DNA from 3 places in the Streptomyces sp. NPDC101191 genome. Region 1 is predicted to be linked to each of the others. Evidence: riboswitches for the same ligand, from Rfam matches in the RefSeq annotation. Region 1 holds a riboswitch; each other region holds the start of a gene.
What was found. A riboswitch is a leader RNA that binds a small molecule or an ion and turns the genes downstream of it on or off. The one in region 1 is predicted to bind cobalamin.
Positions count from the first base shown of each region.

Region 2: linked by a shared signal. The riboswitch ahead of ACIRQF_RS34385 (ABC transporter substrate-binding protein) and the one ahead of ACIRQF_RS14630 (CbtB-domain containing protein) in region 1 are both predicted to bind cobalamin.
Region 3: linked by a shared signal. The riboswitch ahead of metE (5-methyltetrahydropteroyltriglutamate--homocysteine S-methyltransferase) and the one ahead of ACIRQF_RS14630 (CbtB-domain containing protein) in region 1 are both predicted to bind cobalamin.

Region 1 is NZ_JBIWOU010000003.1:315,961-320,272, forward strand. Features, by position in the region: gene ACIRQF_RS14615 (glycosyltransferase family 2 protein) at 1-162, shown strand, start outside; gene ACIRQF_RS14620 (D-2-hydroxyacid dehydrogenase family protein) at 215-1,174, shown strand; gene ACIRQF_RS14625 (CbtA family protein) at 1,260-2,102, opposite strand; gene ACIRQF_RS14630 (CbtB-domain containing protein) at 2,118-2,348, opposite strand; cobalamin riboswitch at 2,384-2,524, opposite strand; gene ACIRQF_RS14635 (histidine phosphatase family protein) at 2,576-3,169, shown strand; gene ACIRQF_RS14640 (GntR family transcriptional regulator) at 3,179-3,535, opposite strand; gene ACIRQF_RS14645 (hypothetical protein) at 3,569-4,312, opposite strand, start outside.
Region 2 is NZ_JBIWOU010000012.1:104,815-109,126, forward strand. Features, by position in the region: gene ACIRQF_RS34375 (ABC transporter ATP-binding protein) at 1-35, opposite strand, end outside; gene ACIRQF_RS34380 (FecCD family ABC transporter permease) at 32-1,051, opposite strand; gene ACIRQF_RS34385 (ABC transporter substrate-binding protein) at 1,048-2,016, opposite strand; cobalamin riboswitch at 2,059-2,189, opposite strand; gene ACIRQF_RS34390 (Mov34/MPN/PAD-1 family protein) at 2,200-2,625, opposite strand; gene ACIRQF_RS34395 (amino acid permease) at 2,702-4,138, opposite strand.
Region 3 is NZ_JBIWOU010000002.1:636,704-641,015, forward strand. Features, by position in the region: gene ACIRQF_RS09935 (hypothetical protein) at 1-388, opposite strand, end outside; gene ACIRQF_RS09940 (DUF4239 domain-containing protein) at 497-1,306, opposite strand; cobalamin riboswitch at 1,466-1,684, shown strand; gene metE (5-methyltetrahydropteroyltriglutamate--homocysteine S-methyltransferase) at 1,820-4,162, shown strand.

The DNA of each region.
Region 1 (4,312 bases):
CTGCCCGGCTCGGGCAGGAAGCCGCACACCGTACGGATCGGGCCGCGCGGCGACCAGCTGGTCCTCCAGATCAAGCCGGCCCCGTCGGCGGTCTCCGCGTACGCCCTCAGCTACGGGTGGAAGGCCGCCCGCGCGGTCAAGGCCCGGATCAACTGGCAGTAGCCGCGCGCCCCCGGCGGGCCGCGGCCGGCTCACGTCCGCCATCATGCGGTGCATGAAGCTGCGTTGCGCGATCCTCGACGACTACCAGGGCGTCGCCCTCTCCTCCGCCGACTGGGGCCCGCTCGACGGGCGGGTCGAGGTGCGCGTCCTGCGGGAGCACCTCGTCGACCGGGACCAGCTCGTCGCCGCCGTCGAGGACTGCGAGATCCTCGTCGTGATGCGGGAGCGCACCCCCGTCGACGCCGCGCTCCTCGCCCGCCTGCCCCGGCTGCGGCTGCTGATCACCTCCGGGATGCGCAACGCGTCCGTCGACGTGGCCGCCGCCCGCGCCCGGGGCGTCACCGTCTGTGGCACGGACAGCAGTTCCGTACCGCCCAGCGAACTCACCTGGGCGCTGATCCTGGGGCTCGTCCGGCAGGTGCACACGGAGAGCCGGGCGATGCGCGACGGCGGACCCTGGCAGTCGACCGTCGGCGCGGACCTGGAGGGCCGCACCCTCGGCCTCGTCGGCCTCGGCAGGATCGGAGGTCGCACGGCGCGGATCGGGCAGGCCTTCGGCATGGACGTGATCGCCTGGAGCCCGAACCTCACCGACGAGCGCGCGGCCGGGCACGGCGTACGGCGCGCGGCCTCGCTCCACGAACTGCTCGGAGCCGCCGACGTCGTCTCCCTGCACCTGGTGCTCTCCGACCGCACCCGCGGCCTGATCGGGGAGCCGGAACTGCGGGCCATGCGCCGGAGCGCGTATCTCGTCAACACCTCACGGGCCGGTCTCGTCGACGGCCCGGCACTGCTCGGCGCCCTGCGCGAGGGCCGGATCGCGGGGGCTGGCCTGGACGTGTACGAGACTGAGCCGCTGCCCGCCGACGACCCGCTGCGCACCCTGCCGAACGTCCTCGCGCTGCCGCACCTCGGCTACGTCACCGAGGGCAACTACGCCCGCTACTTCGGCCAGGCGGTCGAGGACATCGAGGCCTTCCTGGACGGCACGCCGGTGCGGGAGCTGGCCTGATCCGAAAGAAACCGGCCTGGAACGCGACCGGCCCCGCCCGCCTCATCGGGCGGACGGGGCCGGTCGCGTCGGCGCGGCACCGGGTTCAGGCGGCCGGTGCGGCCGCCCCGACGGCTTGCGCCGTCTCCGTCCTCGGTGCGAGGAGCCGTTCCGCGAGCAGCCCGAAGGCGAGTCCGAAGACCACCCACAGGGCCGCCTGGATGCCCAGCGTCGCGAGCCGGAAGTCCCACAGCACGGCGGCGGGGAAGGTACCCGCCACCGAGTCCTCGTTCCCGGGCAGGAACGCGCAGGCGATCCCGACCGCGGCGACGAAACCGAGGCCCGCGACGACGGTCGCGTTCCAGTTGCCGAGGCGCGGCGCGAGCCGGCGGCCCGCGACGACCGCGGCGATGCCGAGCAGCACGCTCAGCAGGATCATCAGGAAGAACAGCGTGGTGCGCTTCCCGATGGTGTCCGGATTGCCGACGGCCGGAGGGGTCGCCGGGTACTTCAGGAACGGCACCAGATACACCGTGGTGAAGGCCGCCGCCGCGACGAGCGCCGCGGTGGCCTTCGCGGTGAACCGGCCGACCCGGCCCAGGACGAAGCAGAACGCCAGGGAGGCGATGCCGCCGAGGGCGACGCCGTAGACGAGGACGCCGGTGGCGAGACCCGCGGTGGACTGCAGGTCCCGGCTGACGATCTCCTCCTCGGAGTCGGCCTGGGTGGCCGCTCCGTTGGCGCCGTGGTCGTGCGCCGGCGCGGCGTGCTCCGCCTTGGCGGCGGCCTCCTCGACGGCGATCGAGGCGTTGACGGACGGCTCACCGGCGACGTAGGCGACGGCGAAGGCGAACAGTCCGGCGATCAGACCCGCGAGCAGGCCGCGGAGCAGGAGTCTTCCGACGAGCGAGCCCGTGGGGGCGGTGGGGACGTGAGCGGGGGACGACATGACTGCGGTGGCCCCTCAGTGGCAGGGGAAACCGAGCAGGTGACGTCCGTCGTGCACCCACTCGTGCACGTCGCTGCCGGCGAACAGAGAGGTGGCACCCTGCTCCGCGCCGACGAAGTAGAGCGCGACGAGCATCAGGACACCGACGAACAGCGCCCAGGGCAGCACGGCGCGGACCGGCAGCGTGAGCGGGACCGTGACGGCGGGGGTGGACGGAACGGCGGGCGACGCAATGGCCTCGGCCATGGTGGAACCTCCTCGGGAACTCGCGTCCCATACGGTGGTGCGCGACGACGGTCGTCGGGTCTGACTCACCGCCCACGGGCTGGGGGCGGCTCACAGTGGCGCGACCGTGCCGGACTTGCACCGGGCTTCCGTCTCGCCGTCGTCGTTCATATGGAAATGTCGACTGACGGTACCGCGCCGATCACTACACGCCAAGACCGCCTGAAACGCTGAGGGATGAATCACCCATGACCACGCCCACGTCCGCGCCCGGGACCGGCAGCGGGACCGTGCGCCTCGCCCTGATCGCGCCCGCCATGAACCGGGGCCTGCGCGAGGCGCGGTTCGACGACGCCGGTCCGCTGGAGCCGCCGCGGGACGGGAGCGTCGCCCCGCTGTGCCCCGGGCCCCGGGTCCGGCTGCTCCGTTCGCCGTCGCCCCGCTGCGCGCACACGGCCGCCCTCCTCGGCCACGCGGACGTGGCCGCCGAACCGGCGCTCGCGGGCTGCGCGATGGGCCGGTGGCGCGGCCGGAGCCTGGACGAACTCAGCGCCGGCGAACCGGAGTCGGTGGCCGCGTGGCTGTCCGATCCGGCCGCCGCCCCGCACGGCGGCGAGTCCCTGCGGGAACTGCGCGCCCGGGTCGCGGACTGGATGGACGCCCTGGAGCCGGGCACCGTCATCGCCTTCGCGGAGGCGGACGTGATCCGCGCGGGCGTCGCGCACGCGCTGGGCGCACCGGAGGCGGTCTTCTGGCGCCTCGACGTGCGCCCGCTGGAACGGGTCGAGCTGTCGGGCCGCTCGGGGCGCTGGAACGTGCGCCTGGGAGCGCCGGCCGGCTGATGCCGCCCGTCAACCGAGTCCCGACCGGGCGAGGTCCAGGAACTCCTCGTCCGTGAGGCCGAGGCGCCGGGCCTCGGCGGCCAGCTCCCGCAGGCGCTCGACGAGCTGGGCGCGGCCGGGACCCTGCGCGCCCGCCACGATCACGGCGCCCCGGCCGCGGCGCAGCTCGATCAGGCCCTCCTCGCGCAGGCGTTGGTAGCCGCGCAGCACGGTGTGGACGTTGACGCCGAGGGAGTCCGCGAGCTCCCTGGCGGCGGGCAGGCGTTCGCCGGGGGCGGCGGTGCCGTCGGCGAGGGCGCCGCGGACGCAGGCGGCGATCTGGTCGCCGAGCGGGGCGGCGGAGGCGGGGTCGACCCGGAAGAGCACGGTCAGATCCTCTCAGTCCCGGCGATGTCCCGCTCAGGCACGGGTGACCAGCGTGTTGAGCAGGCCCGCGGCGGTCGCCGCGTCGCCGACGGTCACGACGAACTCCCAGCCGCCCGCCCGGCGTACGACGAGGGCCTCGCCGGAGCGCAGGACGAGACCGGAGCGGTGCGACCGGGTGCGGTAGCCCCAGCCGCCGAACTCGGCGAACGCGTCGACGTCGCGCACGCTCGCCGAGACCACCTCGTCGAGCGGGATCCGGATGCGCGGGCGGGACACCAGGGACGGGGTGACGGTCAGGCCGCGCCGGTCGACGGTGACCCGGACCTGCGAGAGCGCCAGCCCGGGCACCCCGACGACCAGGCCCACCAGGCCGATCAGGGCGTACGGCCAGGGGCCGAGGAACAGGGCCAGGAGCAGCCCCGCGGCGCCCGCGAGGAGGAAGCCGGCGGAGAGCGCGCCCGTCGCCCGCGAGCCGGTGACGCACGACCAGCCGGCCAGCTCGTGCGCGCCGAGGTCGAGACGGGGCTCACGGACCGGATCGGGCGTCCCGGGCGGGGGCTTCGGTACGAGGCGGGTGAGCGCGAGACCGGCGAGCGCGGCGAGTCCGGCGACGCCGGCGGCCAGGGAGAGCAGGGCGAGCGGGAAGCGGGCGTCGGGAGCGTCCGTCGCGGCGGCGTTGGCCCGGAGGAGCAGGTCGAGCAGGGCGACGGCGAAGCCAGCGGTGGCCCAGGCACCCCAGAGCGCGGAGCGCCGGACCAGCAGGGTCCAGCCGGCCCC
Region 2 (4,312 bases), on a different contig from region 1:
TCGTACGACATCCCCCGCACGCGCAGTCCGGTCATGCGGGCACTCCTTCCGCGCGGCGGCGCATCAGCCAGAGGAAGAACGGGCCGCCGGTGAGGGCGGTGAGGACGCCGACGGGGATGTCCTGGGGCGCGGCGAGGGTACGGGCGGCGAGGTCGGCGAGGACCAGGGCGACGGCCCCGCCGAGGGCGGCGACCGGCAGGAGCCGGCGGTGCGGTGCGCCGACGGCCAGCCGGGCGGCGTGCGGGACCATCAGGCCGACGAAGCCGACGGCGCCGCTGGCCGCGACCATGACGGCGGTGACCAGGGAGGCGAGGACGAAGACGGCGGCGCGGAAGCGGGCGGTGTCCAGGCCGAGGACGGTGGCGCCCTCCTCGCCGACGAGCAGCAGGTCGAGCGGCCGGGCGAGGGTGAGCAGGAGGCCGATGCCGACGGCGAGGACGGCGGCGGGCAGCACGAGGCTGTCCCAGCGGGCGCTGCCGAGGCCGCCGAGGGACCAGAACAGCGCCTCCTGGAACTGTTCGGGCCGGCCCGCGACGACCAGGAGCAGGGTGGTGAGCGCGGACAGGATGTAGGAGACGGCCACGCCCGCGAGCACGAGCCGGGCGCCGGTGAGGGTGCCGCCGCGCCGGGCGAGGGCGTAGACGAGGACGAGCGAGAGCAGGGCGCCGGCGAAGGCCCCGGCGGGCAGGGCGACGCTCGTGGTGAGGCCGCCGGCCACGCCGAGGACGAGGACGCCCACGGCGCCCGCGGAGGCTCCGGAGGAGATCCCGAGCAGGAAGGGGTCGGCGAGCCGGTTGCGGACGAGGGCCTGGAGGACGGCACCGACGACGGCGAGTCCGGCGCCCACGATCGCGCCGAGCAGCACCCGGGGCAGGCGTACGTCGAGCACGATCGTGCGGTACGGGGAGGGCCCGGCCCGCCCGGTCAGGGCGTCGAGCACCTGGCCGGGCGGGACGCGGACGGAGCCGAGCGCGAGCGAGGCGACGACGGCCGCGGCGAGCGCCACGAGCAGCCCGGCGACGACGGCCGGGTACCGCTGCGCGGGGCTCATCGGGCGGGGTGCAGCTGGGCGGCGAGCTTGTCGACGGCGGCGGGGGCCCGCACGCCGAGGACCGTGTCGGAGAGCGGCATGACGGCGAAGCGGCGGTTCCTGATCGCGGGGACCTCACGCAGGGCGGGGTCGTCGAGCAGGCGCTTCTTCTTCTGCTCGACGGTGGTGGTCCCGTAGTCGTAGATGACGACGACCTCGGGCCGGCGGGCCACGACCTGTTCCCAGGTGGCGTCGCCGAAGGTCTTGTCGAGGTCGGCGAAGACGTTGCGGCCGCCGGCACGGGTGATGATCTCGTTGCCGATGCCCTTGCCGCCGGCGGTGAACGCGGTCTTGTCGCCGCTGTCGTAGACGAAGACGGAGACGGGGGCGACTCCCCCGAGGCGCTTCTCGGCGCCGGCGACGGTGTCCTTCGCCGTGCGGACCCAGGCCTCGGCCCGGTCGGCGGCGCCGAAGGTGCGTCCGACCTCGTCGACCTCGCGGTAGAGGTCGGCGAAGGAGCTCCTGCCGGTCGGGCAGGACTCGGTGTTGAGGCGGGTGGCGATCCCGGAGCGCTCCAGGTCGGGGCGGGCGCGGCCGGCGGTGGCGTCGAAGGCGGAGGCGTACCCCCCGTAGACGAAGTCCGGGTCCGCGGCGAGCAGCGCCTCCTTGGAGGGGTACTCCTTCGCGAGCACGGGGACGGAGTCGTAGGCCTTCCGGTAGGCCGGGAGGACCGCGTCGTCGAGGTAGGCGGTGCCGGCCAGGGACTTCTCCAGGCCGAGGGCGAGCATGACCTCGGTGACGTGCTGGTTCATGGTCACCGCGCGGTGCGGCGGCGCCTGGTAGGTGGTCGTCACACCGCAGTTGGTGACGGTGTACGGGAAGCCGGGCGCGGGCCGGGCCGAGGGCGTGCCGGCGGGGGCCGAGCAGGCGGCGAGAAGGGATATCAGCGCGGCGGCGGGCAGCAGCGGCGTACGGCGCCAGGACATGACGGAACGGGCCTCCTGACGGGGATCTCCGCGTCCCCGGTCGGTGGTGGGAAGGCGGCAGGTCAGTTCCTGGCTTCCACCCCGGGAGGGTGGTCACAGTGGCGGGACCGTGCCGGATTCGCACCGGCTTCCTGGTTCCTGCCGCCCGTTGGTCGCGCTCAGTCTCGCATGATCATCGGGCGGTCACCCGTACGCCTCGACGACCTTGACCTCTTCCTCCGTCACGACGCCGTCGACGATCGTGTAGGAGCGGAACTGGAAGGGGCCCGCGCCGTCGGTGTCGGCCGTGGAGACGAGGACGTAGTGGGCGTTCGGCTCGTTGGCGTAGGAGATGTCCGTGCGCGACGGGTAGGCCTCGGTCGCGGTGTGCGAGTGGTAGACGATCACGGGCTCCTCGTCCCGGTCGTCCATGTCGCGGTAGAGCTTCAGCAGGTCCCCGGAGTCGAACTCGTAGAAGGTGGGCGAGCGCGCGGCGTTCAGCATGGGGATGAAGCGCTCGGGGCGGCCGCTGCCGACCGGACCCGCGACCACGCCGCAGGCCTCGTCGGGGTGGTCCGCACGGGAGTGTTCCACGATCTGGTCGAACAGGGCTCGGGTGATGGTCAGCATGCCGACAGGATAAGCAGACGGGCCGCCCCGTACCGAGGAGTGGTACGAGACGGCCCGAATGCCGAGACGATGCAGGTCAGGACCGCTTGGCGAAGGCGACGCCCTCGGGGTTGCGGGCCTTGAGCACCAGGTAGGAGACGGCCAGGAGCAGACCCCAGACCGGCGCGCCGTACAGCGCGACCCGGTTGTCCTGGTCCATGCCCATGGTGACGATGACCATGCCGATGAAGGCGAGCGAGAAGACGCTGAACCAGATGCCGCCCGGCGCCTTGAACGAGGACTGCGGCAGCTCGCCCCGGTCGGCCTTGAGCCGGTAGCGGATCTGGCAGATCAGGATGACGATCCAGGCCCACATGCCGGAGATGGTGGCGAAGGAGACGACGTAGTTGAACGCCTCGCCGGGCCACTGGTAGTTGATCCAGACGCCGACCATCATCAGCGCGGCCGAGACGGTGGTGCCGACCAGCGGGGTGCCGGACTTCGTGAGCTTCGTGAAGACCTTCGGGCCCTGGCCGTTGAGCGCGAGGTCGCGCAGCATGCGGCCGGTCGAGTACATGCCCGAGTTGCAGGAGGACAGGGCCGCCGTCAGGACGACGAAGTTGACGATCGCGGCGCCGATGCCGAGGCCCATCTTCTCGAAGGCCGCGACGAACGGGCTGACGCCCGGCTTGAACGCGGTCCACGGGACGACGGAGAGGATCATGATCAGCGCGCCGACGTAGAAGACGGCGATGCGCCACGGCACGGTGTTGATGGCCTTCGGCAGGACCGTCTTCGGGTCCTTCGACTCGCCCGCGGTGACGCCGACCAGCTCGACGGCGAGGAAGGCGAACATGACCATCTGAAGGGTCATCAGGGTCGAGAAGATGCCGTCCTTGCCGGCGAAGAAGCCGCCGTCGTTCCACAGGTGGGTGACCGAGGCGGTGTCGCCGGCGTCGGAGAAGCCGAGGGTGAGGATGCCGGCACAGATGAGGATCATGCCGACGATCGCGGTGACCTTGACCATCGAGAACCAGAACTCCAGCTCACCGAAGAGCTTCACGGAGATCAGGTTGGCGCCGTAGAGGATCACGGTGAAGACGAGGGCGGACAGCCACTGCGGGATGTCCCACCAGTACGTCATATAGGTGGCGGCGGCGGTGACTTCGGTGATGCCGGTGACGACCCAGAAGAGCCAGTAGGTCCAGCCGGTCACGAAGCCCGCGAAGGGGCCGATGAACTCTCGCGCGTACTCCGAGAAGGAGCCCGACACGGGGCGGTACATGAGGAGTTCACCGAGCGCCCGCATGATGAAGAAGATGACGAGGCCCGCGATGGCGTACGCGAGGATCAGGCTCGGTCCCGCGATCGAGATGCCCTTGCCCGCGCCGAGGAAGAGGCCGGTGCCGATGGCGCCGCCGATCGCGATCATCTGGATCTGACGTGCACCGAGTGCCCGGTGGTAGCCCTCGCCCGCCGCGGTGTCCGCGGCCCCGTTGCCGTCGTGCTGCTGGTCGACCTGCGCAGAGGTCATGGTGGTGCGCCTTTCTCCATGCTGATCCGCGCACCGGCCGGCTCGGCCGTCTGTGCTGCGGACCAGGTCCTGATCCCCCCGGATGTGGAATGGAGTGCCACCGGCGGTCAGCCGGTCGAAGCGCCCCCGGGAACAGGGGTGGCGTCCCCGGGTGGTCGTGAAGATTTATCACGC
Region 3 (4,312 bases), on a different contig from region 1:
TGGTGACGGCGGTGCCGTAGCCCTCGTTCTTGCTGTTGGGCGAGGACGCGGTCTCGGTCCAGAGCCAGATCGTCCCGTCGCGGTTCTCCACGCCCAGGCTGACGCCGTGTCCGAACCCGCGCAGGTACATGTATCCGGTGATCGCGCCGGCCTGGTCGAGCCGGGTCAGGCACAGGTCGCCGTTCGTCTTGCGGGTCGCGTAGTCGACGGCCGCCGGCTCGTCGGGCAGCCGGACGTCGCCCTGCATGATCTGCAGCACGAAGATGTCGCCGGACACCGGGTCGATGCCGAAGCCCTGCATGACCGTGCTGTGGTGGAGCGGACGCCGGTGGAGCAGTTTGCCCACCGGGCCCGCGATGTCTATCTGTCCTTCGATGGTGACGCTCAACGGCGCGGCTCCTCAGACGGATCGGTGACGACTCATGATCGAACCGCGCCAGTCTGCCAAACGCACGCGCTCCGCCGCGGCCCGCGGTGGGCGGACCGCGGCCGTCCGCTATTGCGGCCCGCCGCCGGGACCGGACCAGTACCGGGCGAGGGCCCCCTCCTTGTACGGCGTCGGGCTCACGCTGAGGTCCCCGGCGAAGGGGCGGTCGAGAACGAACACGAGCAGCAGGCTGAAGCCGATGAGGGCGGCGACCGACGAGACGAACAGGAGCTGGATCCGCATCCTGCGCATGCCGTAAAGGAAGGTGAGCGGGATGAGGACGAGCGCGCCACCGAAGGCCAGGACCTGGAGCAGCGGGGGCAGTTGCTGCTCGGCCATGGTCAGGCGCGCCCTGCGCTGGGCGGCGACGTCGTTGAGGTGACCGACGGCCGACTCGTAGAAGACCTCCTCGCGGGTGCTCGTCGGCTCGTAGGTCTGCAGCGCGTCGTAGACGGCCTGCAGCTTGCCGCCGGTGGTCCCGTAGTCGGGCGCTCCGGCGCGCATCCGGGGCCACTGGTCCTCCACCACGGTGTGGACGTAGCCGCTGAGCGCCTCGTCGACGCGGGCGCGGACCGGCGGCGGGAAGGCGGCGGCGTCGCGGGCGATGAGCGCGGCGTCGGTTGCCTCGGTGGCGACGATGGTCTGTGTGCTGTCCAGCTGCGTCCAGAGGGTGACGATGACGAAGGCCAGGATGATCCCGTAGATCGCGCCGAACATCCCCAGCGTCACCCCGACCATGTCGTTGTGCTCGCCCTCGGCCAGCGACGGGTACCTGCGACGGAAGAGCACGCTGCCGAGCACGGCCAGGAGGACCGTTCCGCCGACGGTGACGACGGTGAGCGTGAAGGTGCTGACGTTGTTGAGCAGCCAAAGCAACATGTACCGGCATACTAGGGATCGATCACCCGTCGCCGCCTGTCCGGAGGCCCCCGGGAGGGGCTTGATCACCCGCGCGTGTGAGCGGGGAACCCGCGGTTGCCTCGCTGTTCGGACATGACCCCTTCCGTCCGACACCACCCGGCCCGCGAGGGCCGCATGTAGGGTGACAGTGCAGCTGGTTCGCCCCCGCCATCCAGGCGGGCGCGTCGTAAGAGGGAACCCGGTGGGAATCCGGGACTGCCCCGCAGCGGTGAGCGGGAACGACCGCCGTCACACAGCACTGGACCGCACGGTCCGGGAAGCGACGGCCAGTAGGAGTCCTCCGTCAGGAGGGCGTGCCCGCGAGTCCGAAGACCTGCCCGTTGCCCGCACGCGGACGGCTCCGCGCGCGGAATCCCCGGTGACCTCGAGGGCGGGTCGGAGCGGAACGAGACGGACGACGGCGCCGGGCGCCTCCTCGCCTCCGTCGCGTCCGTCACCCCTTCGCGCCCCCGTCCCGCCGGGATCTCAGGGATGCAGATCGCGAAGGAGATCTCCGTGACCACGAGGACCGCACCCGCGGCGGCACAGGCCACCGTGTACGGCTACCCCCGTCAGGGCCAGGGCCGAGAGCTGAAGAAGGCCGTCGAGGGGTACTGGAAGGGACGGGTCGACGCCACGGCACTCCGGTCCGTCGCCGCCGGGCTGCGCGCCGCGAACGGGCGGCGCCTGGCCGAGGCCGGAATCGATGAAGTCCCCACCGGCGACTTCTCGTTGTACGACCACGTGCTCGACACCACCGTGATGGTGGGCGCGATCCCGGAGCGCCACCGGGAGGCCGTCGCCGCGGACCCGCTCGCCGGCTACTTCGCCATGGCGCGGGGCACACAGGAGGTCGCGCCGCTGGAGATGACGAAGTGGTTCGATACCAACTACCACTATCTCGTACCCGAGTTGGGACCGGGCACGGTGTTCTCGGCGCACTCCGCCCGGCAGGTCGCCGAACTGCGCGAGGCCCTCGCGCTCGGCCTGACCGCCCGGCCGGTCCTGGTCGGGCCCGTCACCTATCTGCTGCTCGCGAAGCCGGCGCCGGGCGTGGCCGCCGGCTTCGACCCGCTGACGCTGCTCGACCGGATCCTTCCCGTCTACGCGGAGGTGCTCGCCGACCTGCGGGCAGCCGGCGCGGAGTGGGTGCAACTGGACGAGCCCGCGCTCGTGCAGGACCGCACGCCGGCCGAGCTGAACGCCGCCGCACGCGCCTACCGGGATCTGGGCGCGCTCACCGACCGGCCGAAGCTCCTCGTCGCCTCCTACTTCGACCGCCTCGGCGACGCCCTGCCCGTCCTCGCCAAGGCGCCCGTCGAAGGACTCGCCCTCGACTTCACCGGCCCCGCCGCCGCCAACCTCGACGACCTGGCCGCAGTCGGCGGCCTCCCCGGCAAGCGTCTGGTCGCCGGCGTCGTCGACGGCCGCAACGTCTGGGTCGCCGACCTGGAGAAGGCCCTCGCCACCCTCGGCACGCTGCTCGGACTCGCCGGCCGCGTGGACGTCGCCGCCTCCTGCTCGCTCCTCCACGTGCCCCTCGACGCGTCCGCCGAGAAGGACGTCGACCCGCAGATCCTGCGCTGGCTCTCCTTCGCCCGGCAGAAGACGGCGGAGGTCGTGACCCTGGCGAAGGGCCTGTCGGCCGGCGCGGCCGCCGTGGCCGGGGAGCTGTCGGCGAACCGCGCCGCCCTCGCCTCCCGCGCGCACTCCCCCCTCACGCGGAACCCCGACGTGCGCGCCCGCGCGGCGGCCGTCACACCGGCCGACGCGCGCCGCTCGGAGGCGTACGCCGAGCGGGCAGCGGCGCAGCGGGCCCGTCTGCGCCTGCCGCTGCTCCCGACCACCACGATCGGCTCCTTCCCGCAGACCGCCGAACTGCGCGGCGCCCGCGCGGACCTGCGGGCCGGCCGGATCGACGCCGACGGCTACGAGGAGCGCATCCGCGCCGAGATCGAGGAGGTGGTCGCCTACCAGGAGGAGGCCGGTCTCGATGTCCTCGTCCACGGCGAACCCGAGCGCAACGACATGGTGCAGTACTTCGCCGAGCGGCTCGACGGCTACCTGGCCACCCGGCACGGCTGGGTCCAGTCGTACGGCACCCGCTACGTACGCCCGCCGATCCTGGCTGGGGACATCTCCCGCCCCGCGCCGATGACGGTCCGCTGGACCTCGTACGCCCAGTCCCTCACGGACCGGCCGGTCAAGGGCATGCTCACCGGGCCCGTCACCATGCTGGCCTGGTCCTTCGTCCGCGACGACCAGCCGCTCGCCGACACCGCCCGGCAGGTGGCGCTCGCCCTGCGCGACGAGGTGACCGACCTGGAGGCCGTGGGCACGTCTGTGATCCAGGTCGACGAGCCCGCGCTGCGCGAGACCCTGCCGTTGCGCGCCGCCGACCGTCCGGGCTATCTGGCCTGGGCGACGGAGGCGTTCCGCCTCAGCACCTGCGGGGTGCGGCCGGACACCCAGATCCACACCCACATGTGCTACGCCGAGTTCGGAGACATCGTCCAGGCCATCGACGACCTCGACGCCGACGTCATCAGCCTGGAGGCGGCCCGCTCCCACATGCAGGTCGCCCGCGAACTCGCCGCCCACGACTACCCGCGCGAAGCCGGACCGGGCGTCTGGGACATCCACTCCCCGCGCGTCCCGAGCCCGGAGGAGGCGGCCGCTTTGCTGCGCGCCGGTCTGCGTGCCATCCCGGCCGAGCGGCTGTGGGTCAACCCGGACTGCGGGCTGAAGACGCGCGGCTGGCCCGAGACCCGGGCCTCCCTGGACCACCTCGTGGCGGCGGCGCGGACGGTGCGCGCCGAGCTGTCCCCGTCCTGATCCCACCACCGCCGGGGGCGGGGCGCCGCGCTCCGCCCCCGGCGGGGGGCGGCCGACCCGGCCCCCGGTAACCGGTCCCGGCCGCCTGTCCGGGCCGCCCCCTTCCCCTCCGTCCGCCGATCCTTGCGGTCCCCGCGAACTTTCCCTTCT